4 regions of the Nostoc sp. LEGE 12454 genome follow, and region 1 is predicted to be linked to each of the others. Evidence: predicted binding sites of a transcription regulator. Region 1 holds the regulator's gene; each other region holds the start of a gene.

Region 1 (7,691 bases):
GTTAATGTTGCTTGAATAGAGCAATATCAAAAAATATAGGATTTACGCAAATAAACCCAGTTTCTACAAGAAATTGTCTGTTAGCTAACAATAAAGTAGTCACGAATAAATTTTTCTTGTCAAAGTTAATTTGATGACATTTAAAATCTGCCATGAGTAGTAAGGGAATACTAAAATTAGGAACAAGTTCATTAAATAAATACAAATAACCTTGAAAAAATGTCGGAATTTTCTTTTTTGTGGATTGCGTTGGCAAAGAGAACTCAAAAAGGCAGAATTTTGGGTTTTGTTCTTCAAGCCAGTCGACAATTTACTATTAGGCAACAAGACTAATTCAAGGGGTTGTTTTTTCTTTGGATCTGTTGAATAAAAAATTCTTCTAGGGATTGACGTGACAAGTTAATGGCGATAATTTTACCTTCCATAAGACGAAGACTGGCAAGAAAATCATAGTAATCATCTTGTAGTGTACCGTGCCAAGAACCATCAGGCTCAAATATGAGAGTGGGTATCCATTTTTTGAGAATTTCCCAGTCACCACCTTGACCTTTTACTTGATATGTGTCATTTACGCCTAAGAGTTCATTGAGGGAACCAGAGCAAATTAATTCACCTTGAGCGAGGATGGCAATGCGATCGCAAATCTGTTCTACTTCACTAAGAACGTGGCTGTTGAAAAAAATCGTCTTACCAGCAGCTTTAAGCGCCAGGATAATTTCTCGCATTTGGTAGCGTCCCACCGGATCGAGACCAGACATTGGTTCATCCAGAAAAACTAAATCTGGCTCATTAATTAATGCCTGTGCCATACCAACACGTTGTAGCATTCCTTTGGAATAGCGACGCAGCAGCTTTTTGCGGGCATCGGTTTGGGATAAACCCACTAATTCCAGCAGTTGGGGAATGCGTTGGCGTTGAACACTTTGGGGAATTTGAAATAACCCAGCAGCAAGCTGTAAAAATTCCCAACCAGTGAGATAGTCATACAAATAGGGATTTTCCGGCAGATAGCCGATATGTTGCTTAACACTGCGATCGCCTATTGGCTTACCCAACAACGATCCGCGTCCAGAAGTGGGATGAATAATTCCCAGCAATAATTTTAAAAGGGTAGTTTTCCCAGCACCATTTGGCCCTAGCAATCCAAAGGTTTCGCCTTTGTAAACCGTTAAAGAACAGTTTTTGAGAGATACGACTTTTTGATTTAGCCAAAAACCAGTGCGATATACTTTTCGCAACTCAGAAGTTAGGACTACTGGTGGAATGTCTATCGTATTAAGTTGAGAATTAGAGTCATCTGCAACAGACTTCATCTCGGTTAAATCACTATTTATCAGCTTGGCATTAATTAAAAATTACCCGGTAGGCTGATAATAACCATCAACAACTCGTGTGTCAATTATCCGAAATGGGGGACTGGGGAAGAAGCAAGGGAGCAGGGGAGGCAGGGAAGCAGGGGAGCAGTACTCGGCTACGCTCAGTGACTAGGGAGCAGAGGAGCAGAGGAGGAGAAGAGAAGTTGTAGTAAGTTTTATTCCCTTTGCCCCTTTGCACCTCTGTTTCTTTTCAATGCCCAATCCCCAATGCCCAATTTGACTCCTTTTATAGAACTCCCTTAGAACTGGGAATTAAGCCAGCACGTCGGGGGTCAATTTCCACTGCCAGGCGTGTTGCTCTTGCAAAAGCTTTAAATGTCGCTTCAATGATGTGATGGGAATTAATGCCATCCAATTGTCGAATGTGCAGTGTCATTTGACTATGGTTCACCAGTGCCACAAAAAATTCTCGCACCAGTTGGGTGTCATAGGTTCCTACCCGGTGAGTAGGAATTTGCAAGCCATAGCTGAGGTGAGGCCGTCCAGAAAAGTCTAGCGCTACCTGAACTAAGGCTTCATCCAGTGGTGCAAGAAAATTACCAAAGCGGACAATACCTTTTCTGTCGCCTAGTGCTTGGTTAAAAGCTTGCCCTAAAGTAATGCCTACATCTTCGTTGGTGTGATGATCGTCAATTTCCCAGTCTCCCTTGGCTTGGACATCTATATCAATCAGCCCGTGCGAGGCAATTTGATGTAACATGTGATCCAAAAACGGAATACCTGTTGCTGCTGTGCAAGTTCCTCTACCATCCAGGTTGATGGTAACTTGCACATTAGTTTCACCAGTGGTGCGGTGAACAGTGGCAATCCGAGGGGTTTCAGTTAAGCGATCGTAGTTTGAATTAACTTGGCGATTGGTTGTTTGCATGGGGAATGAAAAGAGTTAGGAGTTATGAGTTAAGAGTTATAAATTTTTAACTTTTAACTCATAACTCTTAACTCCTAACTTTATCGTGTCACATTCCCATAATTTCATATCCTGCATCTACATATAGAATTTGTCCGGTAATCCCACTGGACAAATCACTACACAAGAAAGCCGCAGCGTTGCCCACTTCTAACTGAGTGACGGTGCGTCGTAGGGGAGCTACTTCTTCTACATGATGAATCATATCCAAAATCCCACCCACTGCTGAAGATGCCAAAGTACGGATGGGGCCTGCGGAGATGGCATTCACGCGGATATTTTGTGGTCCTAGTTCAGCAGCTAGGTAACGCACACTCATTTCTAACCCCGCTTTGGCAATTCCCATAACGTTGTAGTTGGGGATTGCCCTAACACCACCTAAATATGTCAGGGTGACGATACTACCTCCCTCTGTCATTAAAGGTTTGGCTGCACCACTTAACTGCACCAGCGAGTAGGTACTAATTTCTAAGGCGGTGTTGAAGCCAGAACGAGAGGTTTGGCTAAAATCTCCAGTTAAATCGTCTTTGCTGGCAAAGGCTAGACAATGGATGAGGATATCTAGCTTTCCCCATTGTTCGCGGATTGTCTCAAAGGTAGATTTTATTTGGTCTTCATCTTGGACATTACAAGGAAGAAATAAGCTGGGGTTAAGAGGTTCAACCAACTCCGCAACTTTTTTCTCCATCTTGCCGCGTTCATCCGGCAGGTAGGTAATACCCAGGTTTGCTCCGGCTTTGTGCAGTTGTTGGGCGATGCCCCAAGCGATCGAGCGGTTATTGGCAATACCTGTAACAAGGGCATTTTTTCCAGTCAGATTTAGCATATAAATTGTTAATGCGATCGATCATTAGGAGCATACTAGAATCCGAGGCACGTTTTGTCTTTGTTTTATACAGGGTTGACAAAAATGAATATTGCTAAGGGTGTTTGCTGTGACAAAAATCTTGATTTTTTATAAAGATATTCTCAAGATATCTTTATTTGTTCTTCAAAAAACCTTTTGAATATAGCTATTGGAACTACTTATCAACAATTAGTAGCTGAAAGGATCAACAATTATGTATCATTATAAACAAAGAGTTATGAAGAGATTAGTTTGAGTATAGGAAAGTACAGAAAGGTTGACGGTGCTTTATTCATTTTTCGGGTGTATTCTTAGGTAATCAGTTTTTGTTTTTCCGGCATTGGGTAGGGGAAGGGAGATGATCGTGACACAAGATAAAGCCCTAGCAAATGTTTTTCGTCAGATGGCGACCGGGGCGTTTCCGCCAGTTGTGGAAACGTTTGAACGCAATAAAACGATCTTTTTTCCTGGCGATCCTGCCGAACGAGTTTATTTTCTTTTGAAAGGTGCTGTTAAACTTTCCAGGGTGTACGAGGCAGGAGAGGAAATAACGGTAGCGTTGCTGCGGGAAAATAGTGTTTTTGGTGTATTGTCATTGCTGACAGGAAATAAGTCGGATCGGTTTTACCATGCGGTTGCATTTACGCCTGCGGAATTACTGTCGGCACCAATTGAACAGGTCGAGGTAGCACTCAAGGAAAATCCAGAATTATCAATGTTAATGCTGCGAGGTCTGTCTTCGCGAATTTTACAAACAGAGATGATGATTGAAACTCTCGCCCACCGAGATATGGGTTCTAGGTTGGTGAGTTTTTTGTTAATTCTTTGTCGGGATTTTGGCGTTCCTTGTGCAGATGGGATCACAATTGATTTGAAATTATCGCATCAAGCGATCGCAGAGGCAATTGGTTCAACTCGTGTTACCGTTACTAGGCTACTGGGAGATTTGCGTGAGAAAAAAATGATTTCTATCCACAAAAAGAAGATTACTGTGCATAAACCTGTTACCTTAAGTAGGCAGTTCACATAAAAACAATTGGAGAAAGGGGAATCGGCGCGTGTTCTATTTTGAAAAATGACACTAATAGCTAGAGGTAAATCTAAAATTGAATAATTTCAGCTATTGCCAATTTCCACTTCTTTCCAGACAATGCTTAAAAGTAGTAGGCTGTATCAGGAAGGATTTCGGTAGCTAAAGATGACCACCGGATACATCCTCATCGCAGCAATTTTGATTCTGGGAGGCGTAATTGCCACCGTGGGCGATCGCATCGGCACACGAGTTGGCAAAGCCCGCCTCTCACTTTTTAAGCTACGTCCGAAAAACACCGCCGTACTAGTAACAATTTTTACTGGTGGTTTGATTTCAGCATCAACTCTAGGGATTTTATTCGCTGCCGACGAAGGCTTGCGAAAAGGAGTCTTTGAGTTAGAGGATATTCAAACAGACCTCAGACAGAAGCGGGAACAGCTAAAAACCGCAGAAACCCAGAAAAGTCAGGTAGAGGGTGAACTAAACCAAGCAAGAATTGCCCAAGCAAAAGCACAACAAGACTTGCAGGCAATTAATCAATCCTTACAGGCGGCAAATGCCAAACAGAGGGAAACGCAAGCCCAGTTGAACCGCACAATTAGTCAACAAGCCCAAACCCAAACTCAACTCCAACGCACTCAAGGTCAGCTAGATCGGGTGGTAACTCAATACCAAAAAGCCATAGCTGAATTGCAAAGCGTTTACGACCAGAGAAAGGAACTACAGGCGGCAGTTGAACTACTGAAAACAGAACGTCAAAGACTGTATGCGGAAGCGAAAAAAGCCATTGACGAAGCTAAAACAGCAATTGAAAAACGCGATCGCGAACTTGCTAACCGTCAAGAAGGCATAGAAGCGCGCGATCAAAAAATTGCCCAACTGGATCAACTAATTCAAAAACGTAATGTAGAAGTTGCAACACGAGAGCAAGTGATTGCCAAACGGGAATCGCGCCTCAAAGAATTGGAAGCACAACAGGAGGAACTAGAACAGGAAGTTGCCAGGCTGGAAAAATATTATCAGTCCTACCGCGACCTGCGTTTGGGTAAGCTGGCCTTAGTTCGCGGTCAAGTTCTGTCCGCTGCTGTAATTCGTGTTACTCAACCTGCCGCTGCTCGTCAGGCAGTGATACAACTTTTACAAGAAGCCAATCGCAACGCCAACCTCGAATTAAGCGAGCCTGGTGCAAATCCGGCAAATTTAGAGCTGCTGCGCGTGACCGAGGATAGGGTCGATCAATTGAGCAAGCAGATTGGCGATGGTAAAGAATACGTCGTGCGAATTTTCTCTGCTGGTAATTACGTTAGGGGAGAAAAGCAGATAGAATTTTTCGCGGATACAGCCCAGAATCAACTGGTTTTTTCCGGAGGCGCGGTGTTAGCCACAACTACTGCTGATTCCAAAACCATGACATCTTATCAGTTACAGCAGCGGCTAGAAATACTGATTTCTGCTTCCCAATTTCGTGCCCGTAATGCCGGAATTGTCGAAAATGTGCAAGTAGAGGGGACTTTTCTGCGCTTTGTCAGCCAATTAAGACAGTATAATCAACTTTTAGAGATCAAAGCGATCGCAGCAGAGGATACTTATACAGCCGGGCCATTGAGAGTAAAATTGGTGGCAATAGTTAACGGAAAAATTATTTTTAGTACTTAAAAAATTATTTGCACACTGTTATTAGTAAGATTTAAACATATTGAACAGCAGCCAAAATAGTTGCTGTAGCTGCATTTTTTATTTAGCAGATACTATGCGAACATTTTTAATTTTTAATTAATTATGAATTTCCGTGAATTTTCACCAACGCAACCAGTCATCTTGGGGTTTGATCCAGGTCGAGATAAGTGTGGTTTAGGGGTGATGGGACTGGATCGGCAACTGTATTATCATCAAGTCGTGTTAGCAAAAGAGGCGATCGCTAGCATTGAGACACTCCGCCAAAGGTTTCCGATCTCTTTGATGGTCATGGGCGACCAAACTACAGCCAAACAGTGGAGACAGAGATTATATCAAGAATTGACAGAACCGTTGAGTATTATTTTAGTGGATGAGCGCTACACAACCTTAGAAGCACGCGATCGCTATTGGCAAATGTTCCCGCCTAAAGGGCTAATCAAGCTATTGCCACAGGGTCTACGACAGCCTCCAAGACCCATAGATGACATTGTTGCCATCCTTTTAATCGAAAGATACTTAAATCGCCTCACTGAATCAGCAACCAGCCAATTTTAGATTTTAGACTTCGGCATGAGCACTCAGTCGAACACTTTTTTCTTCAATCCAGAATCCAAAATTGAATAACTCCAAACTTTTAAAGTTCCGCCCGAATCGTAAAAGCATAGTCTCCTCCAGGCTCTAGCTGGTAATCTTGTTGCTCTAAGAATCGACCCAGAGGTTCTTTGATTAAGGCGCGACCTTGGGATGGCTTGACGGCAAGTTCTCCCCGACGAAAATGCCACTGGAAATGCCACTCAAACTCACCCGCACTCACTTCACCCTCAAGGAAGCCATGTTGCCAGGATTGGCGGGTAATTCTGACATGGGCAATGGTTTCTGGCAGACGTTTTGCACTCACAATGCTTTATGTCAAGTGTGGAATAGCAGCCGATGATGTAGGCTACTTATTTTATTTACCAAACATATCTCAATTAGACAAACTGACAAAGTGGGTATTTGTAGTTAACTAGGTTGTGTTTATGAGTAAGATGACTTCAGGATGCTGAAGTCGCGCCACCGATAGCGTAAGCAAGCTATGCGTAGCGTCTCCTAGAGAAGCGTTAGCGAGTTTTACTTCGAGGGTCATAGTTCGTCATAGAGATTGGAAAATAAATCAAAAGATAAATACTAATTTTTTCGTTGCTTCTAGCGATCGCATTCCAACTACTGGTACATTTCAGAAATCGTTCCTACTCGCAATGTGAAGCAGTCTCTAGCGTAAATACCCAAATTAGCAGTGTCTAACACTTTTATCATAATTGTGTCGCTGAAAGTCTTTGTTAGGAACCCGCAGTATATTTATGCCGCAAGATAGCTGTTTTTTGAATCTATATGTACTTCAAATGTTGGGCAAAAGTATCTGAAGCATACAATAAATTAAAAACTACAGATAAGAAGATTTCGTAAATTACGCATATACGCTTGTACGATCCGGTAGTGCTATAAGAACAACTACGTCGAACAGCAATGCCTAGAAAAACAGGGGAATGTCTGGCGGAGTCTTCAGAAGAAACTAAACAAGCGGTTTTTGATAAGTTAGTAATACTAAGTGCATTCTCATAAATAACTTTATATAGTTTAGTATTTTTTTGATTTTGCTATTTAAATAATTTGTCAATAATGATTTAGGTATAACTATTATTTGTTACTATTTCTGTCATGCTCAATTCCCTAACTCAAGTAAGATGTGCGCTCACTCTTAAAATTGATATTATATTTTCTAAATGTAAATTTCAGTTTACGTAATGAGGTAAGTAATGGCAATTAAATTGAAAGTTCCAGATATTAAAGGTGATGAGTGCGCCAAGAAAA
Region 2 (7,691 bases), on a different contig from region 1:
AGTTGTTCGCATCACTGTAATGCCAGCACCGCCAGAACCGGAAACTAAATAACTTAAATGGATCTTTTCTGGTTTATCAAATTGTTCAACACCTTGACGTACCATGCTGTTAGAAATACCAGGGAAAATGCCAGTATTAATAATTGCTGTCACGCCAGCAGCAGCAGCTTGTTCATTATACTTGAGAGCTTTGCTGGTATAAGAACGATGGTCGCTGACATCTACATAATTAACGCCTTGAGCAATACAGGTTTCGAGAACATTAGTATCTCGATAGTGAAATGGCCCGGCACAATGGATGACTAAATTAGAGTTTGCGATCGCATCTCGCAACTTGTCAACTTCTGCCAAGTCCAACACCAAAAACTGCACTTGTCCTCCTGAAGACAAGCTAACAGCCTTCCCAAACTCCGCAGAACGTCCAGTAATCGTAATTTGAGCCTGCGTATGGGTAGCGAGATCCTGAGCAACACTGCTACCAATCCGCCCCCGTCCACCAAGAATTAAAACGCTGTCTGTCATTACTCCAGCATTCGCAACAATAACTTAATTTGACCAGTTTTGTGTCCTGTTTGCCATCGGTTATAAGTATGACTTGCCTGTTAAGGAAGGAAGACTTTTTAATTATTGGTATTTGATAAGTTATTGCGCCTCAATTTGCCTGACTACTGTTAGCGCAGAATAACTCACCCCAGCAGTACCTTCGCCGGGATGGGTGGAGTCACCAACTAACCACAAATTCTGGATGGGTGTCCGATTGGCGAATCCAAAGGGGCCAAAGGTGGGAATCCTTTGACCAATACCGCCAACTATACCGCGATCGCGGGCTGTAAAATGGGCAAAGGTGCGGGGTGTTGCGGCTTCTTGATGAATAATCGTTTCTGGTTTGAGATAGAAGTATTGAGCAAGACGAGCGATCGCTTCTTGGGTAAACTTTTCTTTTAGTCCTTCATAATCATCAGTTTGCCACCACTGTGCGGGATCGACAAATGAAGAAGCGATAATTGTCGCTTTCCCTTCCGGTGCGCGACCATCTCCAGGATGACTGACGGAAACAAACAGGGAATTATTCTCGCCAATGGGGCCATCAGCATCGTACAGAAATTGTAAGTGGGGAGGGCATTCAGGCGGAATCGCGCTGGCATCTACACCCAAATAAACCACAAAAGCACCCGATGCTTGGGGCAGTTTTTCCACCCGATTTTTGTAACCAGATGGCGCTTGTTCTCCCAATAATTGCACCAAGTTTTGCACGGTGACGTTGCTAACTATGTGGTCGGCTGCTTCTGTCCAAATTTCGCCAGTTTTCTGATTTTTAATAACTACAGCAGTAGCTTTGCCGTTTTCTACTTTAATTTCTTCTACAGTGTGGCGCATCAATAACTTGCCGCCATCTCTTTCTAAGGATTGTACCAGGCGATCGCTTAATACTTGCATACTTCCCTGGAGGTGAAACAATCCTTGGGGCAGTTGGGATACACTCAACGCCGTTGCGGCATAAAGCAATGCTGTCTCGTCTGCATCCACCTGGGAGTATAGCTTCAGTTGCAAATCCAAAAAAGTTCTCAGCCGTCGGTCATTTCCCAATCCACATAACCGTAAAGCATCTCCTACCGTAAACAAGGTGAAGGGTACGGTAATTAATGTACTCGGACGCACCGCCTGAGTTAGCTGCCACAAATCCCATAAATTACGCGGTGGTAGTACCGGGTCGCGTCCTTGAAATTCCCAACTAGCATCAAATAAGGTTGCCATCAACTGCCAAAATGGTTCGCTACCAGGAAACTGTTTTTGTCGTTCCTCTTGCCATTTCTCTTGGTCGCGCCAAACGTTGATGGGTGTGGTTTCCCCAGGTAAATACACCGCACAAGCAGGGTCGCAAGGCGTTGCTTGTGGCAAATCTATTGACAATTCTGAGAAAATCCGGTGGTGAATTCCCCCTGGTTCCAACCCCGCTACCTGAGTTGCTCCCACATCAAAGGTAAATCCCTGGCGTTTAAAGGTCGAAGCACAGCCTCCTGGTACGAGGGCTTGATCCAAAATTAAGACATTGTAACCTCTATGAGCTAATAATGCTCCAGCAGTCAGTCCACCTATTCCTGCACCGATAACGGTGACATGAGAGTTACTTTTGTCAATAGAAATGCTGGACATTGATTATTTTCTTTAAAATTCTTAATACTTTTACTTATAATTTTACCTTAATCTCTGACTTCAATAGGGTCAAAAGGTGCGATTTATCAGTTGAGTCCAATACAGACCTAACCCCCAACCCCTTCCCTATAAGGGAAGGGGAGTAAGATTCAAAGCCTCTCTCCTCTTAGGCTACGGTGTACGCATATCTCTGTACAAGATACAAAACGACGTTAGATCCCCCTAAATCCCCCTTAAAAAGGGGGACTTTGAGAAGTTTTTGCCCCCCTTTTTAAGGGGGGTTGGGGGGATCAAAAGCTTGTGGGGCAACTCTAGAAGACTTGTGTGTACACTGTAGCCTAAGAGGAGAGAGGAATGGAAGTGAGGTCAAAGTCTATTGCATACAAACGAGCGTAGGCGTAGCCCGTCGTAGACATCGCTATATTATCCCGCGATTTGAATCACCGACGGATCAACCTAAACCCAAAAAATTTGAAATCAACGGCAACAGATTGCTACACTGTTCAACCAACTTTGTAGCACTGGGTAAACTAGAAATTGTCCCTTTCAAAATCTTCATAGCCGTTTTCGCCGCCTTTTGCATCGCCCCCTCTTGGGGACTTTTCCCGGCTTCTGCTAAAGCTTTCACTTGCTCTAATGCCTCAGCTTTATCTTCTTGCAGTAAGTTTGTATCAGCCTCAATTGCTGCTTGCAATTGCGTTAACAATTCCTTAATTCCCGGTTTTTCTGGTTCGGGAGACGCTGGTAACTGGTTGATGGTATTTGTTACCGTACCGCTAATATCACCTAAATTTAAAGCTTGTCCACTAGCATTAAAGTCTCTGCCAACACTGCCAATTTCAATTTTGCGGCTGGCATCATTACTGTTAGTCATATTTTTATTCTCAACTTTATTGTCAACTTGAACATTAATCGGCTTATTCGCTAATAATCTTACAATCTCTGCCATTTCTCCACTTTGTTGGCGATAGATAACTATTTGCTCATCTTTAGCTTGTAATTGTGCTTTATATTTTTCTTCTACAGCTTGCAGTGCCAGTTGATAATTTTGTGTAAAATCGCTATGAATCTTTTCTTTATCGGCATCAACAGGTACAGCAACCTTAACGACAACAACCCCATCACTTTTATTTTCAATACTCTGTAGAGCTAATTCTGTGTTTGCATTTTGGTCTTGCACTGTTTGGAAGGCGCTAACAAATGCTTTCCAGTCTATCCCGTTGCGGAAAATAAAATCAACAGTATTTAAAACCTCTTCAAATAGTTTAGTAAATTCTCCTGGTTGAAATTCGCCACTATTAGGACGGCGTTCGCAGTCATCTGTTTCTGGCTTCGGGTTTTCAAGAAGATATATAAAACGACAATCTACATTATCTAACTTAGTTGTACTTTCAATATTCCAGGCTTCAATACAAGCACCAGTCATTTTAGCATTGGTAAAATTAGTGCTAACAGCTTGAGCAAGAGTTAAGTTTGCCCACTCTAAACAAGCTCCTTGTAACGTGGCTTGACCGATATCAGCGCCTTTTAGATTTGCTTTTTTTAAATTAGCACTTTTAAGATTAGCGCCTTTAAGGTTAGCACCAGAATAAGATTTTCCTCTACCATCACCAGTGACAAGTAAGTTGAGAACATTTGGATTAGTTAATATAGTCTTGTCAAGTCTGGCTAAGTCAAGTTTTTTGGCTTCAGAGAAACAAGTACCTGTCAGGTTTGCTTCTCTGAAATCTGTGTTTTTGAGAGTTGCGCCGGTCAAGTCAGCGTTTGTTAAATCGGCATTACGAAAACTGGTTCCACCTGTAGCTGCAAAGGCTATTGCTATTTTACGAATCAAGTCATATCTTTCATCTCCTTTCATTGCATTCCATGCGATATAAATACTTAATGACATAATAAAGGCGATCACTATGCCAGTTACGGTACGAAAAGACAAAATATCAATTTTATCTCTTGTTTCACTTACGATATTGGAACTACAGAAAGCAGCAAAACCGACAATAAAAGCAACTCTAACGAAATTATAAATATTAACTTTATTTATACCAAAAATAATGATAGCGCCATCAATAACGCCAGCATCAACAATAGCAGCAGCAATAGCACCAGCAAATGAAACACCATTGCTCATATTGTTACCATGAAGATGTACAATGGTGCTAATAGTAGCGGTGACAACGGAACTAGCGATCGCACTAACAAAGATTGATATGTTTAGAGATATATCTAAACCTTTATAAATAGTCAGAGAAAAGAAAAATACAAGTACTACTAAAGTAGCGACACTAGCCGTTCTTGTATAAGGTTGACTAGGGTCAATCAAGCAATAAAGTCCGTATATAACGTACTCCGAAGCAAATCCTGATAATGCTGATAATAAAAGTAATATTATTAGCAATTTAATTACCCAATGTATCTGTAGCCCAGCGTTGGCACCCGTGAAGTCAGCATCTTTGAGAATAGCCTCGGTAAAGTTTGCTCCTCGAATATCTGCCTTACTAAAGTTGACTCCAGTCAAGTCTTGACCTTTAAAAGAGCGACCTCGAAGATTTTGACCGGAGTAGTCTGGCGGCATAATCACTAATTCGTAATTCGTAATTCGTAATTCGTAATTCAGAAAGTCATATTAAATCTGGGTTTGGGGGTTTGAATCTGGTGACGGATTTTAGAGAATTGGTATCACTGAGATTTTATACAAGTTTGCTGTGCAATATTTCGGATTTTGGCAAAATAAGGAAAATATAAAAATTTTGAATGCAATACGCGGTATAGGCACATGACTGCGTACCCTTACCTTTGAATGCTTAAGGTATCATCAGCAATATTGAAGTTGGTGTCACCATACTTAACCTGTAGTTATCAATATTGCGACTGTAGCAGTCTCACAACTTATGGAAGCAGTTCCCGAACTTATGGGAGTGGCTCCCGAACTTATGGGAGCAGCTCCCGAACTTATGGGAGTGGCTCCCGAACTTATGGGAGCAGTTCCCGAACTTATGGGAGTGGCTCCCGAACTTATGGGAGCAGTTCCCGAACTTATGGGAGTGGCTCCCGAACTTATGGGAGCAGTTCCCGAACTTATGGGAGTAGCTCCCGAACTTATGGGAGTGGTCTAATTCATGACGGGAGCAGTCTACTTTGCAACATTACTCACTAATTGCGGTGTTTCAAGTTCTGCTAATTATTCGGATACAGGAGCGTAGGCGCAGCCCGAACTTCTCTACGAGACGTTGCGCGTAGCTTGCTTCCACAAAGTGGTACGGCATGGTTCGACTCCGCTCACCAGCCGCTCAGTGACCATCATAGACATCGCTTCACCAATACCTTTGAGAAATTGTTGAACGAACTTTCGCTTAGTGGAATCAATCTCGTCGCTTGAGTAAGGGTGATAAGCTTTTACCAGAATTGCCAGAAAACCCCCCTAAAAACAAAAAAAACCCGCCGTAGCGGGTTGCACAACAAAACTATGAACAATGAAAACTTGATTTAGCTGGAATACCTCATTTCAGCTTCCAGTTGACGAATTAGCTGTTCGTCGCCTTTTGCTCTAGCTATTTCCAAGCGATGCTCTAGGCTTCTTTGAATATTCGCTCTGTGAGTTTCTCGTGACTTGCTCAAACTTTGTAGTCTATTTTGACTCATAGTGATTACCTAGTTTAATTTTTCAATTTATGTCTTGTATTCTTAACATAGCACACATTTTGTAGCTGTTGCTACAGAAAATATATTTTTTATATAATTTTACCAAAATATGTCTAATAACCAGATAGATGAACAACCACTTGTGACTTTACTGAGCGATTTCGGCGATCGCGATGTTTATGTAGGCATAATGAAGGGAGTCATAGCCCAAATCAACCCCAGACTGACGGTGGTAGACTTAACGCACCAAATTCCGCCGCAAGACATCGCCGCAGCCAGATTTAGCCTGATGAATGCTTATGCCCATTTCCCACTTGGGACAGTGCATTTGGCGGTAGTAGATCCGGGTGTGGGAAGCAAGCGGCGGGCGATCGCAGTAGAATTTGCTCAAGGGTTTTTGGTCGGCCCAGATAATGGTATCTTTAGCGGGGTACTCAGTCAAAGCCCTGCGATCGCAGCCGTCGAACTTACAAATCTTAATTATTGGCGCACTCCTCAACCAAGCAAGACTTTTCACGGTAGGGATATCTTTGCACCAGTGGCAGCTAATCTTGCTAGTGGTGTCCCCCTCAAACAGCTAGGGCAAGAAATCGATCCAGTAAGTTTGGTAAACCTGAATATAGGCAACTGCAAGCAGACAACCACTGGTGTAGTCGGTTGCATTCAATATATCGATCGCTTTGGCAACTTAGTGAGTAACATTCCAGCGAGTTACGTGCAAGGCAAAAGTTGGTATGTGCAAGTTGCCGGATTGAGTGTACCAGGCTGTGAAACTTACAGTGAGGTAAAAGTGGGAGAGATAATAGCTTTAGTTGGCAGTCACGGTTGGGTAGAAATTGCTATTAATTGCGGATATGCTCACTCACAATTACAGATTAATTTACAAGATCCGTTAGAAGTCTTGTTTTTTTAAGAAAATCAGACCAGTGAATCTTGCTAAAGTTAAGACAGTGAAAAATCACCAGCCTGCAAAGTGCCTGTTGCTGATTTGTGGGGAAGTCAAAGAAAAGGGAAAATTCTAGATATAAAAAGGAGGATAGGCAACTACACACCACTTAAAAACAAGCATTTTCATTCACCGTAGGCAGTGGCAATTCGACAAAAATTTCCAGAAAGCAACTGCTAAAAGATGTAAGTTTAGGAATGGTGACATGAAGTTCGCCTTATTGCTCATAATAATAAAAGTAACCTTTGAGCAATTTCCTGTTGTACTCTACTAGAAAATCATAATTATATTCTTAGCTATGACTACACAAACACTCTCTGCACCAGAAGTTTATCAAGGTCAGTTTGGGGAATTTACAATTACTCAGAGCGATCGCACTGGCGTAATTATCTATCGTGCTGGATTAATGGTAGCAGCACTGAGCTTTGCCATCGGCAGCGCCTTGATTTTACTCAACAATAACCCAACTGTTGTAACTTTACTGACACCTCTATATGCTTGTTTTAGCCTCGCGCTTGGTGTAAGTTTATTTACCATCCATATCTATATGGCATCACTGCACCGAACGTTGCAAGTTTTTTGGGCGATTGGTAATATCGCATCAGTGATTCTGGCGATCGCTAGTAGTGAACCTTTAGCTCTTGCTGTTTACAATCAGCCAATTACTTTATTTGGAGTTGGTTTTATCTTCGTAGCTTTGACAGGTATTTATTTTAAAGAGGCTTTTTGCTTCAATCGCCTGGAAACCAAAGTATTAACTCCGATTGTACCGCTACTGTTGTTAGGACATTTGGTAGGAATTTTACCAACTCAGGCAGAAAGCATTTTATTAGGAACTTGGGCGATATTATTTTTAGTGTTTGCCCTGCGAAAGACAGTCCAAGCAATTCCTGCTGATATTGGAGATAAATCTGTGTTTACCTACTTGAAAGAACAACGTTTAGCGAAGGGT
Region 3 (7,691 bases), on a different contig from region 1:
GCGATCGCTTGCTTCTGTCCTTGCGTTTTGATAACATTCATCAAATATTTCTAAAATATAAGGTTTTAAGCTAGGACTATCTTTCAAAGCTTTTTTAATCTCTCTACGAAAAGTCCTGATTTCCCCTTTCCAATGTCCTAGATTACGTTCTCGCTCTTCATCCCAACACTTGAGTTTTAGTAGATGTTGAAGAAGCTTAATTAATAAACTTTCAATTGTTCGCTTCTCTCTTCTACCCATAGTTTCTAATTCTTCTAACAAATTATCTACATCAACATCAGAAAACTGTCCAGCACGAAGTTGATTGATAGTTATCCTCAGCCACAGGTAATAATCTTGGTCGTATAAGGTTTGAGTTCCTGATTGGATTATTGGTTTCACCATATACTAGCTGAACTCCTACTATTTTTTTAATTTAGCGCAATTGAGCTTCTATCTAAAATTGCCTATGGCCTCTGACTCTAACTCAATACTGGAGTTAATTGTTTCGGCTTTTACACTAATACGTTGTGCTGCTGTAATTTGGTTTCGCATCAAAGCTAGCAATGGCGAAATCACAAGAGTAAAACCAGCACCTTGATCTCGTAGCAAGCGAGTACTGTACTGCGTGGGAATCTTTAGCCGATGTTCGAGGTTTGGGTTGTAGCTTTGACCTGCTAACGCTACATACTCAGCATCCATCATGCTGAGGTTATGAATTTCAGTCAAGGTGCAATACCGAAAATATTCCTTAAGTCTAAATTAAAGCTTACTCAAAGAATGAGGTTTTCATTTCCCAAGTCATTGAGAATATACGAGTTCCCATTCATTAACCTCCAAATATCAGTCTAAAAAATCGATTATTACTGAGGTAAAAATGGCTAAAACTAAAGCTAAATCAACAGACATTCTTTCATTAATTGAAGCAGAGCATCGCCAAGTTGAGAACCTTTTTGCAGAAGCAGAAAAAGTTAAGGGCGCAAAGTTGGTTGAGCAATTCAATCAAATATATATAGCATTGATCTTACATGCAAAAACTGAAGAATTAGTTTTCTACCCAGCTTTGCGAGAATACGAAGAAACTGAACAATATGTTGAAGAAGCTGAAAAAGAACATGAAGAAGTTTCAGTTATTTTAGAAGAAATTAAGGCGCTTAAGCCTACTCAACCTGAGTTTAAAGAAAAAATGAGCGAATTGAAGGAAACACTTGAGCATCATGTAGAAGAAGAAGAAAGCGAAATTTTTAATGCTGTGCGCGAATGTATGAGCGATCGGGAAATAACTGAGTTGGGACAGGAGTTTCAAGAAACTAAAGCTAAGTTGGTGTCAAATGTAGAAGCTGCATTAGCAATGTAGTAATGCACTTGGTTGTAAATGTTTGCATAAATAGTTTTCTAGATTTTACACGTAATTAGGGCATTAGTTAAATTACCAAAATATTCCTTCATCAAAGAGTAGAAAAATGACTGCTACAAATGGTAAGAATAAAATTCGTTATGCCGTTGTTGGTTTAGGTTGGTTTGCTCAAGAAGCTGCTTTACCTTCGTTTGCCAACGCCGAAAACTCAGAATTAGTGGCACTAGTTTCAGATGACCCCACTAAAAACGAAGAACTGAGCAAAAAGTATGGTATTGAGCATACTTACTCCTACGAAGAGTATGAGGACTGTTTGGCAAGCGGCGAGATTGATGCAGTTTATATTGCGTTACCTAATCACTTGCATTCTGACTACACTGTGCGGGCTGCTAATCAGGCAATTCATGTGTTATGTGAAAAGCCAATGGCAGTAACAGAAGAAGAGTGTGAGGCAATGATTAAAGCTGCCAATGACAATAATGTGAAGCTGATGATTGCCTACCGCTTACATTTAGAAGAAGCTAATTTACAAGCAGTCGAAATTTTGCGCTCAAAGCAAATTGGTGAACCACGGATTTTCAACTCGGTTTTTACCCAGGAAGTAGAAGAAGGCAATATTCGTTTACGAGATGTTACAGGTGGCGGCACGCTCTATGATATTGGCATCTACTGCATTAATGCTGCACGTTACCTATTTCAAGATGAACCAATTGAAGTATTTGCTGTAGCTGCCAATAACGGAGAACAACGCTTTAGCGAAGTGGAAGAAATGGCTAGTGTTATATTACGTTTCCCCAATGAGCGATTGGCAACATTTACCTGTAGCTTTGGAGGAGCAAGTGTTTCAACCTATCAGATTGTAGGGACTCAAGGCGATTTACGGGTAGAACCTGCATATCCTTGGCAAGGAGAAATCAAGCATTATTTAACAATTAATGGTGAAACCCAAGAGCGGACTTTTAAGGATCGCGATCAGCTAGCAGCTGAATTTACCTACTTCTCTGATTGTATTCTGCAAAATAAAGATCCAGAGCCATCTGGAACGGAAGGATTGATTGATGTTAGTATCATTCAAGCACTTTATCAGTCAATTGAAACTGGTCAACCTGTGCAGATCCAAACCCGCGATCGCCATCAACATCCCACATTGGAGCAAACTATTGAGCGTCCTCCTAATGATGAGAAGCCAGACTTGATCCACGCTGCTGCACCTTCTGGGGAGTCATAAGATTGGTTTCAGAATGGGAATGCATTAGTGTAGGCTGCTGACTCAATGTCTAACTGGAGGCAGCAGCCTCTAATCAGCTATTCCTATTAGGTAGTAAGTGTATTATTGTCAGATCAAAGGCAGTGTGTCTCATTAATTTTGATGAGTTTGTAGTAAGCACAAAGCGTGCTTAAAAATCCAGGATTAAATGTACCCTAGCTTAACAGAAACACTGGCTATTCATAACATAATAAGGGCACAATATTATAGTTGTGCCCTTATATGTTATCTATTCAATTAAAAACTGCTGTCTATGCCCAAATATTAAGGATAAAGACCTCTGTCAGTCAGCGCCTGAGCTACTCTACCTACCCCCAGTGTGTAAGCTGCTAATCTTAAAGAAATTTGCCGTACCTCTGACTGATGAATCACCTTGCGGTACGCTTGTACCATCAAATGCTCCATTTCGCGGTTGACGCGCTCCTCATCCCAAAATACGTAAGAAAGACCTTGCACCCACTCTAAATAACTGACTACTACACCGCCAGCATTCGCCAAAATATCTGGTAACACTGTCACACCTCGCGCCTCTAATGCCAAGTTAGCCTCAAGAGTAACCGGGCCGTTAGCTGCTTCTGCGATAATTTGCGCCTGCACCTGATTGACATTTTCTTTAGTGATTTGGTTCTCTAAAGCTGCTGGTATCAAGACATCACAGGGTAAGGTTAATAAATCTGCATTACTAATAGGTACAGATTGCGGGAAACCTACAATACTCTTGCGATTTTCAGCGGCGTAGACTTTTAACTTGGGAATATCAAGACCAGTTTCAGAGAATATTCCTCCAGCACCTGTTGAAACGGCGATAATCTTCGCACCTGCTTCATATAGTAATTCCGCTGCGGCACAGCCGACGTTACCGAAACCCTGAATAGCTACTCGCACTCCTGCCAAAGATTTACCTCGATCTGCTAACGCCTCACGAACAATAATCATCGTGCCACGTCCAGTTGCCATTTCTCGTCCCAGAGAACCACCAATAGAAAGGGGTTTTCCAGTTACAACTCCTGGTACAGCATGGCCAACATTTACAGAGTAGGTGTCCATCATCCAAGCCATTTCACGGGCAGAAGTACCCATATCTGGCGCAGGAATATCTACGGAAGGCCCAATATCTTTAATCAACTCGCTGATATAACGGCGGCTGATTCGCTCTAATTCGCCAACACTGTAGCGTTTGGGATCTATAGCAATGCCACCCTTCCCGCCACCGTAAGGAATACCTAACAAGGCACATTTCCAGGTCATCAGCATTGCTAAAGCGGATACTTCCCGCAATGTCACAGCCGGATGGTAACGGATTCCACCCTTGTAGGGGCCTAAGACATCAGAGTGCTGTACCCGGTGTCCAGCGAGAACTTGTATTTCCCCATCATCTAACTTCACGGGAATGGAAACCGTAACAACTTTACGCGGGTGGCTGAGAATTTCCAGCAAACCCTGATTTAAATTTAATTCTTTAGCTGCTGCTTCTAAGTAGCTACAGGCTTGGTCAAATGGGCATATATGCGCTGGAGAAGCAGGTTCTGACAGCAACGAGGATTTTGAAATCATAAATTTTCTCCTAATCACGGTATCTTTGCGAACCGGATCTCATCTGTACTTAAGCTTATCCTTTTTTTTTGAAAAAGGAGGAATTTTGTAGTTTTTGTTACAGTTTTATATTTTATATTCTGATACATGAAAAATACTCAAAAATCACCTTTTCTAAAGGCACGCAGCTGTGTGGGTCTTAATAAAAATTAATATATTATGTTGGTCAGATAGTTAAATCCACAAGTTTTTACCTTGCTAACGCGATCGCGGCATTCTGTCCCCCAAAACCAAAACTCAAACATAATACCTGCCGAACTTTACTTAGACGTGCAGATGTCACGATATCTAAATCAAATTCTGGCTGCTGCAATCCTAAACAAGGCGGTAATATTTGATGCTTTAGCGCCATGAGAGAAAAAGCTACACCTAAAGCTCCAGATGCCCCTAGTGTATGACCTGTGCTTCCCTTGGTGGAACTAACTGCCACGCCTTGAGGAAACAAACGCTGGATTACCCTACTCTCCATCTGGTCATTTAGCTGGGTAGCTGTGCCATGAGCATGAATGTAATCGATATCGGTTGGTAATAGACAACTACGTTCTAGACATTGTTTGATAGCAGCGATCGCACTTTTCCCTTCGGGTTCTGGTGAATTACTATGATATGCGTCGTTAGTTAAGCCAAAACCGAGAATTTCACCATACACTTTTGCTTGACGCTGCTTTGCAAACTCTGCTGATTCTAAGACAAACACAGCCGCGCCTTCACCCAACACTAAGCCTTCTCGATGCAAATCAAAGGGATAAGCCCCAGTTTTCGCCAAAGCACCCATCTGCTGAAATCCAGCTAAAGTTAAAGGTGTAATTGGTGCTTCCACTGCACCTGCGATCGCTTGTTGACATTGCCCATTTTGGATAAGCATAGCTGCTTGGGCAATAGACCAAATTCCAGTAGCACAAGCTGTCATTGGTGCCAAAACTATCCCTGATGCACCGATTTGTCTTGCAGCTGCGATCGCATTGATATGAGGTAATATATCTAGCCAATTTCCAAAAGAGGATACGGGAAAATTTTCCGCGTCACTATATATTTGCCGCGCCAACTTCTCCCAAGAAGCTTGATAAGAGCGACTCGATCCAATGACTACAGCACAATCAGCTAAAGGTGCAACTAACCCAGAATCTTGTAAAGCAGAATCAACAACCATCCGAGTTAACATTGTCAACTCGGATGGTTGTTGACTAATCAAACCTAGAGGAAGTGGTGTAATTTCTGGAAATGGTTGATGTAACCCAATTCCAGATTTACCTGCGATTAAATTTCGCCAGCTATCCTCTAAGCTTCCACCCAAAGCGGAAACTAGACCAATACCAGTAACAACAATTTTGACCAATTTAGGAGTTAGGAGTTAAAAGTGAGGAGTTAAGAGTTAGGAGTTAAGAGTTAAGAGTTTTTTTACTATCTCCCTCGCCCGCCTCCTGCTCCCCTGCTCCCCTGCTCCCCTGCTCCCCTGCTCCCCTGCTCCCCTGCTCCTACTGTCCAGGTGCTTTCAGATTTTCAGCACCTTGAGTGACTTTAGCGGAGTCAATGCGATCGCCTTGCTGAATTTTGTTTACTACATCAAAGCCTTGAGTGACATTGCCAAACACGGCGTAGTTACCATCCAAAAATGCTAGATCCGCTAAAGCAAAGTAAAACTGGGCAGAAGCCGAATCTGGTGATTGCGATCGCGCCATCGCTACTGCACCCTGTTTATGGGGCAATACGACGGGTTGAGCAGTAGCATCAAATGGTTTATTGTAAATCGGAGTATCTGAACCTTTGGGCTTAACTTCTAAAGGTATATAACGAGCATTTCCCGTTTTTGGGTCAATATAGCTACCTGTTCCCAGCCTATCTGCTGGAACTTTCGGGTCTTTGCTTTGAGGATCGCCCCCTTGAACTACAAACGGTTGGGGATCGCGCACAACTCGATGGAAAGCTAAACCATCGTACACACCCTTTTGCACTAAATCTACGAAGTTGCCAGCTGTAATGGGGGCATCAGTGCCGTCTACTTCGATAGTAATCGGCGAACCTTTAACCGTGATTACCACAGTAGCCTTGCCTTCTAGTCTTGGTAAATCTGTTATTCCAGGAATACTCTCACTAGTAGTTTGAGATACAGAACTTGCTTCAGTAGTTGTCTTGGTGCTTGCCTCGCTTGTGGCCGAGGTAGCAGTCGAGTTTGGAGAAGAGCTATTAGAAGCGACTTGCTGTGTTGAACATCCTCCCAACATCAAAGCACTGACGATCGCAAGAGAAAGCAAAAATTGAGAAATTTTTAACCGCATTGCCTGTTACCGATTTAACCAAAGTATCTTATCGTTTTGAGAAGCATTGGGATTAGGGGAGAGGTGACAGGTAACAGGGAATAATCTGTACCTTATAACCTCTATTCTCTACCCTAATTTCTTAAAGTCCTTCTAACGACACTTCCAAAAAGCGGGCTAACTTTGCGCCTTCTGTTTCCAACTCTGTTAAAGATAACGGTTGTCCAACCCGTGTTAATGGTATATCTCGCCGTCCCTTAATGCGTAGATAGAGAGCGCGACGGGGGTTAAGACCTTCTTTTACGTCTATTAGTACAGATTGGACATCTTCTATGCGGCTATCAATCTGAATTCGGCGGTTTTTACCAGGAAACCCCCAGCGGAAGATTTTGATTGCGCCAGTTTCCCGATCGAATTCGTTGTAACCGCCTCCAACATCCAATAAAATCACTAACCACAGGTATGTAGCTAATAGCAAGCCAGCAGTACCATATAACCCCATCACTAATCCTTGGGGGACAAATACCAGTTGAGTGGGATCGGAAACTATGAGTAAATTAACTTTTAAATAACTGGATATTCCAGATAATAAAAAGCCGCTTGCTCCCAAGGTAACGATAGTTGCCCACCAGTAGTTACTGAACCGACGAGAACCGAGAACATTTTGGTGCAGGAGGCGATCGCCTTTGTTAATCGTTGTTGATGTCGTCATTGAACTACCATTGCCCGTGAGATACTCGCTGTCACATACTCGCACACTAAATGCTTTTGCATAGAGTGGTGGGTTCCTCTGCCAATCCGGCTATTGCTTAGGAGGCACGGAGAGCTATGTTTGAAGTCCACGGGAACCCTGCCGCAGACTATAAATTTTTCACTTTGTACCCTACAAATTTTACTGTCCCGGATAATGCTGGCTTACTTGTACTTGGCTTACTTGTACTACGGGACAAACCACTTAGGCTATTTGTATTAGTCAAGATATGCCAACTTCCCTTCTCCTTGTCTAACGTTTCACATAGATTTTCCAGAGGTGTATCAACGACGTGGCGGCAAAGTCATTATCGACATTTTACCAAACATCGTTGACAAAAACTCAACTGCGCCCTTCTATGTTCCTGCTACCGATATAATTCTTTAGGGAAGGTTGTACTATTTTTTTACTCATGGCTGATAAAAATTCTTTCTCTGTGTCCTTCAGCCCCCCTTATTCCCTGCTACCCTCTCCCTGCCTCTTTTTGAC
Region 4 (7,691 bases), on a different contig from region 1:
GCATAACCACTAACTGGCAAGTCTCTTACCAACTGGAGTTGATCGAATGCTCCGATGGTTGGCAAAGAAAGTAAGCGAATTCCCGGCACCAACAAGGTAGCTCCTAATTGTTTAGAGGCAATCCAGGGTTGAGCCAGTCGTTGAAACCGAGAAGTATCGAGAGCATAAGTCATGGGAACAATTAAATCTACATCCCCCTGCCTTGCCCAAGTTTCCCAATTTTGTTGAATTTTTTGAATCCGCTCTTGTTCTGGCAAAGGAAATACTGCAACCGACAAAATCAAATTCGGTTGCTTTTGTCGCAACTGCTGTGATATTTGGGCGACAAAGCTATCAACTTGCTCGGTGCGAAATTTTGTCCATTTTTGCCACAAATCTGCTTGGCTAGGAGAAATATTCACTGGATCTACACCAGTAAGTTTCTGAAATTGCGCTCTTGCAGCTTTCCCATAGCCATAAGTTCGACCTGCTGATGGGTCTTGGAAAGGGTAGCGAATGTAGTCTAGCTGTAGACCATCCACTTTATATTTAGTGACAATTTCCTCATACAGCTTGAGCAAGTATTGCCGTACTTCGGGGTTGGCTGGATCGAAGAATGGTTTGCTCTGACCAACGGGAATCATGTTGCCCAGATTATCGTAGTTTGCCCAATCGGGATGAGCCGCCAGTACTGGCCCTGGATAATTAGGATTAAGGTTGAGAATTTCATTATGACGTTGATTGCCAGCAGCAAAAGTCCACACCCAAGCGTGTAATTCCATGTCTCGCTCATGGGCTAGTTTCACCGCTTCTTCCAGTGGGTTCCACCCACGAATTAATGGGTTTTGCTCTTTTGCGACTTGGCTCGGATAAATTGTATAGCCAGCGTTAACAGTTTCAAAAAAGACGGTATTAATCCCAGCTTGAGCGAGGCGATCGAAAATCTGTGCCAGTCCCGCCTTACTACCAGCACGAACAATCGTCCCCCGATCTAACCAAACTGCGCGAATTTCTGGTTGAGCTAGTTTCCGATCGACAGGAAACTGCTGCCACAAAGTCGTTTTAGCGAGCAGCCACTGCTGACGAGCCAAAGCGTAGTTTTTTTGAGCAATCAATTGGGGTAAATTTTTGGCAATCAGCCTTGCTTGTGCTAACACTTGATCTTTACTTATGCCTAGCGCCCCCAGTTTGGTTGAGGCTAATTGTGTTGGCTGTTCTTTGACAGACTGAGGAGTGTTCAAAGGCCTAGAAAACTGCTTCTCCTCAGATATTGTTTCGCCAACATTAGCCGCATCAGCTAACACCGCTAAATGAGCGCTTTCCACTCGACCAATCAGATTTTCTAGCTCTTGTTGGAGAGCGATCGCTTGGTTGTTATCAATCGGCTCATTAGAGTTGGGTGCAACATCCAAACGCACCGCTTGTTCTAATTGGTCAATAGCCTCCTGAGAACTTGGCGGTTTGACCATAGGCAAAGCTCTAGGTATGGGAGCAGTGGCAGTTTTAGGAGGAGATGAGAGAGATGAACCGCTCCCCTGCCCCTCTGCCCCCCTGCAATGAAGGCGCAGCCGCCACAGTTGTAGAGCAGCTTTGGGAACCTCCTGGTATTTTTTTTGTACGATTTGATGGCGCTAGTGCTGTCAAATAGTGATTGAGAGTAGTTTTTAACCAGGCATTATCCAACTCGGCTGCGGAGGCTGTATCTGTTCCCCAACGCCAGCCCAAAAAGGTGGAACGCTCAGTTGTCACTACTGCGGCCGGATTATCTTTAGAATTCCAAACAGCAGGAGATTCAGCGCTCATATTGTTAGGAATCACAACGCCGCCACGCACTTTACCAAAGAGTCCAGTTTGATTTGCCCATTCTGGGATCTTGGTTTTTGCAGCTTGAATCTGTTCTGTATCATTAAGGCTGAATCCCCAATAACCTCCCAAGAGCGATCGCAATAATTGCCGTACTCCTGGCGATGACAAACTACCTACAGGCCCACTAGCAATCAAACGCCCTCCCTTACTCATCCAGTCTTCTAGAGCGATCGCTTGAGTTGGTGTTAATGTCTCGACGTTTGGCAAAAATAATACCCGGCGATCGCCCCAATCTCCTCCACTCTTGACATCATTTAGGGAAATTACACAATATTTCACCCCTATTGTCTGTAAGCGATCGCTTATTCCTCTCCATTGATTTGCATTTTCTTGCCCATATACTACGCTCAATACGGGTTCTTCAGTCGCCGCCGCTACTGGCAAAATACTCAAAAAACTTAAAACTACAATTTCACAACTTAAAATAAATAATCTTTTAGCTTCTTTAATTTTTAAACTTATATCTTTTTGGTTTTCCTGATAATTCACCAGTGACTCCTCACTTCATTATTAATTAATTTAGTTATTAGTCATAATTCATTAGTACACAATATAGGACTCTAGCTTGATTCCTAGTAAGTTTACTGAGATTCTCACCCGGATTAAGTAAAGCTAATATTTGGCTTTTCAAAAATCAAATAGAATTCCTATAAGCTTTTCGTAGAAGTACTTAGTGAATGACCTTCATCAATCTAGCCTATCAAAAGCAGTAAAAAATGCCAAGATGGATACTCAAATCGCCCAGGCGATTCTATAGAAATTGTTAGCTATTACATTGTGAATTTCATTCTATTGGTGACTAGCTTTTTAGAAAATTTTGTGTTTATCAATTCCCATAGGCTTTTGGGCAATTGCAGAGAGTTTTCACTTAAACCTAAAAAAAATGCCACTCTTATTCTAATTATCTGTTTTTCAGGGTTTTGTGAGTTAAAAAAGTAATACTAGTGCATCTTAAAGCCCTCACCTAAATCCTTCTTCCAAGCATGGGAGAGGGACTTTGAAATTGGCTCGGCTCCTCTTCTCCCAAAATTGTGAGAACGGGTTGGCGGATGAAGGCAGATTTTGTATTTGTGCAATAAGTCTAATTAGTACTCTTGACGATCGCCAGAGTTAAACTAACAATAATTTCTCACGAGCTTTCTAGAAAGTTTTAGATAGGATAAGACAATAATTTCAACAGATGCAATTACAATCACCAAAGCTTATTAAATATAAAGTAATATGTTTATATTTAATTAAAGTTTATCAATTTTGTATTTAACATCCAAATGTTTGGATACAAAAAATTAGTTTGAATTGAAAGGCTTAAAATTATACTGATTCAAAAAACGTTTATAACAGATAACCACACCCCCAAAGCATTTTCTTGACAAGAATAGGGGTCGGGGGTGAGATTTTGATATGTACTTCATCCACCTGGGAACTGCTATAAAACTAAAGGGCTAACAAAAACAGCTTAAAGAATACAAGTATTGATTAAATCTTCAACTCCTCCTACTGGTAAAATTTTTGTCTCCAGTTTGCAGGCTAATTCTTCAATACTCATATCATCTAAAAATACCAATTCACCATGTTTGAGCATTACATTTGGTAGTAAAATTCCGTCTCCCAAATCTTGCCCTTGTAAGTTCAACAGCAAATCATGACCCGTTAGTAATCCCGTGACAGTGATACTCTGTCCCCAATAATCACTACATAAAGCACGCATATTTACTTTTAATCCTTCAACAGCATTTAACCGTTTCAAGATAGGTTCAAAGGCGTTTTCTACTGCATTGCCTACTACCCAAGTTAATTTTCTCTGAGGATAAACTTTTGGCGGTAGTAATTCTGTTGCCGCGGCTGCAAATTGCTTGATAAACAACTGAATTGAACCAACACCATTATCAATTTGGGGATACTCTTCATATTCAGATTCGCTCGGTAATTCCTCACCTGCAATCAAAAACCACTCATCAGCTAACCAAGCGACATTAGAGGAAAACTTTTGGCGAAATTGTTGCGAGAGTATTCGTACTTGAGAAATTACTTCTTTCGCTTTTTCTCTGGTTACGGGTGTAAGTTCGTCTTCTGGAGGTCGAAACCTTGTCAATCCGACTGGCACAACTGCCACCGATGCCACCGTAGGCACTTCACCAGTATGAAAGGATGCTAAATCTTTTAGGGTTTGCTCCAGGTGTTCGCCATCATTTATACCAGGACAAACAACCACTTGAGCATGAACTTGTAGCCGTCTTTTTTGAAACCACTTGAGTTGTTGTAAGATTTGTCCTGCACGGGGATTTTTCAGCAGTCTAATTCTCACTTCCGGCTCCGTGGCATGAACAGAAACATACAACGGAGATAAGCGCATTTGTTCAATCCGCTGCCATTCTCTTTCTGGCAAATTGGTCAGGGTAAGATAAGAGCCGTACAAAAAGCTTAAGCGGTAATCATCGTCTTTAAAGTACAAGCTGGTGCGCTTACCTGGTGGCTGTTGGTCGATAAAGCAAAATGGACAGCGGTTATTACACTGAATTAAGCCATCAAATAGGGCAGTTTCAAATTCTAGCCCCAAGTCTTGGTCATAATCTTTTTCAATTTCCAGGCTATGAGTTTTACCAGTAGCGTCTAAAACTTCTAATTCCAAGACTTCATCAGCACACAAAAACTGATAATCAATTAAATCGCGGGGACGTGTACCATTGATTGCAACGATCGCATCCCCAGCTTCAAAACCAATCTCTGCGGCTATTGAGTCTGGAAGAACCTTGGTAATTCGGGCAGGATGAATGGTAGTCATAGTGCATAGAGCATTGGGCATTGGGCATTATAGCGTTTCTCAGTTGAGTCTAATACAGACCTAACCCCCAGCCCTTTCCCTACTAGCGTTGGGGAGTAAAATTCAAAGCCTCTCTCCTTGTAGGAGAGAGGTTAGATTGTATTACAAACAAACGAGCGTAGGCGTAGCCCGTCGTAGACATCGCCACAGTCATTTACTTTAGACAAAGGACAAATGACTAATGATTATTATCCTTTCCAACCTGCTGCGATCGCTAGTAAGATTGCACTACCAAATGCTAATCTATACCATACGAAGATCAAAGTGTTTTTGGTTGCTAAGTATTTGATCAAAAATGCAATTGATAGGTAGGAAAAAATAAAGGTTGAAATAATTCCTACAATTAACAGTCCAACAATGTTATCTGGCAACTGATGAGCTTGAAACAACTTGAATATTTTCAAGTTTTTATACAGCGTCGCAATTGTAAGAGTTGGAAACCCTAACAAAAATGAGAATTTTGCTGCTGTAGCGCGTTCTAATCCTAAAAATAAGGCAGTTGTCAACGTCGAACCAGAACGAGAAACGCCCGGAATCAAGGCAAGTGTTTGTCCTAATCCAACCAAAATACCATCCTGAATCTGCAATGAATCAAAACCGCGCTTACGAGTGCCAATTTTTTCTGCTAGAGCTAGTATAAGTGCCATAATAATTGACATGATGCCAATAATTAATGCACTCTCAGGTAAAATATCTTTTAAAAGGAAGCCGAAAATTAAAGCCGGCAGTGTTCCTACTACAATACCGACAAGAATCTTCCATTCTTCGCGTTGCCAGTCTTTGGCTTTTAGCGCTTCGATTCCACCTTTGGTAATACTATAAATCAGCGACCAAAAATACCCCACAATTGCGATAACGCTGCCAAATTGAATTGCATCAACAAAATCTTTAGAACCTAGTTCTTTCCAACCAAATAGTTTGGTAAAAATCAGAAGATGTGCAGTACTGCTGATTGGCAAAAACTCTGTAATCCCTTGAACAATACCTAAAATAAAAGCTTGAATAAACTCCATATAGAATTAATACCTTTTTCGTGTTATAGAGATCGTGATGAACATTTTTTAGCTGATGATGTTACTTTATATACTCTCTATTGCACCCAATCTTGTAGAAAACTCAATTTTACCGATCGAAAACATCATCGAAGACGCTGACTATGTTCTTACACCCACCTCAATAAGTCAACGCAATTTGAAAAATTCATCAAATTTTAATATTTAGCAGACTCATAGCAGCTGACTTTTTACCTCTCTGTAGTCCCTCTTTACAAGGAACTACAGAGGAGTTATGTACATAGTGGAACTTTAATGGATTCGTCTGGCGCAGAATGTTTTGTTTGGTTTGCGCCAGTGCTAGTGGAAATTTCAGTATAATTACAATGCCCCAGGGGGGGATTTGAAAATGTGATATCTTAAATAAAATAAAGTTTAGTAACAAATATTAAAAACTTTGATTAATAATACACTGTCTTCCTACAGCGTTTCTACCCCTTCTATTGATACCGAGTTGGATTTAGCTGAGACTGGGCAGAATGGTATCAGACAATTGGAATCTACACTTTCCCTTTCTCCCTCTTTACCCTTATCTACTTCTGCCCGGCAAACTTGGTTAGTGTTTGCAGCAGCGGTGTTTTTGGTAACAGTGCCAGTATTTATAGAAGCGCCTATCGTGCGATCGCTACCAAGTCTGAGTTTAGCGCTGACAGGATTTTGGGTGTGGCTCAGTTTTGCCTTAATGTCGCGTCCTGCAACTTACGTCTGGGGCGATTTGCTTTTGGGGTTTAGCTGGAGTTGGTTAGCAGGAGCGATTTACTGGGGTTGGTTACGTTGGGAACCTTTATGGCATCTGCCGGTGGAATTTATCGGTTTACCGTTTGCTTGCTGGTGTCTGGCAAAAAATTGGGGCAAGGTAGGTAACTGGTTTTATTTAGGTTCTTTACTCGGTACAGTTTTAACAGATGTATATTTTTATATAGTAGATTTGATGCCCTATTGGCGGCAAATCATGAGAGTAGATGCAGATGTAGTACCGCAAATATTACAAAATGCTCTCATACAAGTACAAGCACCTTGGGGACAAACTTGGGCGATAATTCTTGCCGTAGTGCTATTAACAGTAGGAATTTCAGCGTTAGGTCGAAATCAAAGACACTGGTATGCCTTTGGTGGCGCAGTTTTAAGCACAATTTTGGTAGACAGCCTATTTTTGTTAGCTGCGATCGCAGCGTGAAGAGGGCAGAAGACACTTGTGTTCCAATAAGCGTGTAAGCTTCTCTTACCAAAACTTTTCCCAGCCAATCTACGGCACATCAAAAATGATGCTGTAGATGATTAATTAGTTAAGAAATATTACATAAAAATCCATCGACATCAAGTCTTTATTGGTAAGGTTTTCGCTCTTAGAAATCGTGCAGTTTTGTGTCTGCTTGAGAGGTAGAATCAGCCACCCCGAAAAGATTTCGTCTAGCAGAGAATGCTGCTGGAATCGTCGATGCAACGCTATTGCAGCCATGCAGGCACTCTTTCCACGATGAAAATTTTTGGCAAAAGTATAGTCAAACCCAGTAACGGTAAATATTGTGGATATTAATACGCTGTATATTAGTTTCTGATGACTGCTGTGTTGACTAAGCTATCAGCTTTTGTCCTTTGTCCTTTGTCCTTTGTCCTTCGTCCTTGGCGCTCTCACGTAGAGGCATTAGCGGCTTCCCGCAAGGTATGACTAATACTTCGGCTTCTCTTCGAGACGCTACGCGTAGCTTGCTTCCCCAAAGGGGTACGCTCAGTACAAGTGACTAATGACTAATGACTAATGACTAATGACTAATAACTGTTGTTAGCTTAAAACTTTTATTTCTGTTTGATGGAGAGAGGTAGAAAAATCGTGAAAGGATTGGCGCGTTTATTAACAGTGTTTAGCTTGTTACTTAGTTGCTGGGGATGGTTGGGAACAACTCAGATAGCCCAAGCTGCTAGTTTCAACAGTTTTGCTTTTCCCCAAGTCCCAGTTCTGGCAATTGAGCGGC

Evidence for each region. The regulator NtcA, encoded in region 1, controls nitrogen genes in cyanobacteria. The targets are predictions, from matches to a motif close to TNTGTANNNNNNNNTACANA.
Region 2: AC1F2U_RS07410 (SAM hydrolase/SAM-dependent halogenase family protein) is a predicted target of NtcA. The motif match lies at 5,852-5,871, and genes of this name have one in related genera.
Region 3: AC1F2U_RS18115 (Glu/Leu/Phe/Val family dehydrogenase) is a predicted target of NtcA. The motif match lies at 4,242-4,261, and genes of this name have one in related genera.
Region 4: AC1F2U_RS30560 (DUF3120 domain-containing protein) is a predicted target of NtcA. The motif match lies at 6,094-6,113, and genes of this name have one in related genera.

Annotation. Positions count from the first base shown of each region.
Region 1 is NZ_JBWQXL010000008.1:188,746-196,436, forward strand. It holds gene AC1F2U_RS11600 (ABC transporter ATP-binding protein) at 330-1,313, opposite strand; gene hisB (imidazoleglycerol-phosphate dehydratase HisB) at 1,603-2,244, opposite strand; gene fabI (enoyl-ACP reductase FabI) at 2,333-3,109, opposite strand; gene ntcA (global nitrogen regulator NtcA) at 3,489-4,160, shown strand; gene AC1F2U_RS11620 (DUF3084 domain-containing protein) at 4,329-5,819, shown strand; gene AC1F2U_RS11625 (RuvC family protein) at 5,943-6,395, shown strand; gene AC1F2U_RS11630 (DUF3146 family protein) at 6,475-6,738, opposite strand; gene AC1F2U_RS11635 (heavy-metal-associated domain-containing protein) at 7,637-7,691, shown strand, end outside.
Region 2 is NZ_JBWQXL010000005.1:94,257-101,947, forward strand. It holds gene AC1F2U_RS07385 (saccharopine dehydrogenase family protein) at 1-522, opposite strand, end outside; gene crtD (C-3',4' desaturase CrtD) at 643-2,154, opposite strand; gene AC1F2U_RS07395 (pentapeptide repeat-containing protein) at 2,606-4,726, opposite strand; gene AC1F2U_RS07400 (hypothetical protein) at 5,043-5,267, shown strand; gene pirA (arginine synthesis PII-interacting regulator PirA) at 5,638-5,793, opposite strand; gene AC1F2U_RS07410 (SAM hydrolase/SAM-dependent halogenase family protein) at 5,903-6,706, shown strand; gene AC1F2U_RS07415 (DUF2301 domain-containing membrane protein) at 7,038-7,691, shown strand, end outside.
Region 3 is NZ_JBWQXL010000016.1:34,708-42,398, forward strand. It holds gene AC1F2U_RS18095 (DUF29 domain-containing protein) at 1-384, opposite strand, end outside; gene AC1F2U_RS18100 (hypothetical protein) at 433-708, opposite strand; gene AC1F2U_RS18105 (hemerythrin domain-containing protein) at 857-1,336, shown strand; gene AC1F2U_RS18110 (Gfo/Idh/MocA family oxidoreductase) at 1,443-2,564, shown strand; gene AC1F2U_RS18115 (Glu/Leu/Phe/Val family dehydrogenase) at 2,868-4,157, opposite strand; gene AC1F2U_RS18120 (beta-ketoacyl-ACP synthase) at 4,387-5,532, opposite strand; gene AC1F2U_RS18125 (peptidylprolyl isomerase) at 5,672-6,472, opposite strand; gene AC1F2U_RS18130 (photosystem I assembly protein Ycf4) at 6,594-7,163, opposite strand.
Region 4 is NZ_JBWQXL010000055.1:478-8,168, reverse strand. It holds partial or broken gene AC1F2U_RS30575 (glycoside hydrolase family 10-like protein) at 1-2,337, opposite strand, end outside; gene AC1F2U_RS30570 (TIGR03279 family radical SAM protein) at 3,302-4,627, opposite strand; gene AC1F2U_RS30565 (undecaprenyl-diphosphate phosphatase) at 4,855-5,679, opposite strand; gene AC1F2U_RS30560 (DUF3120 domain-containing protein) at 6,116-6,895, shown strand; gene AC1F2U_RS30555 (hypothetical protein) at 7,001-7,177, opposite strand; gene psbU (photosystem II complex extrinsic protein PsbU) at 7,550-7,691, shown strand, end outside.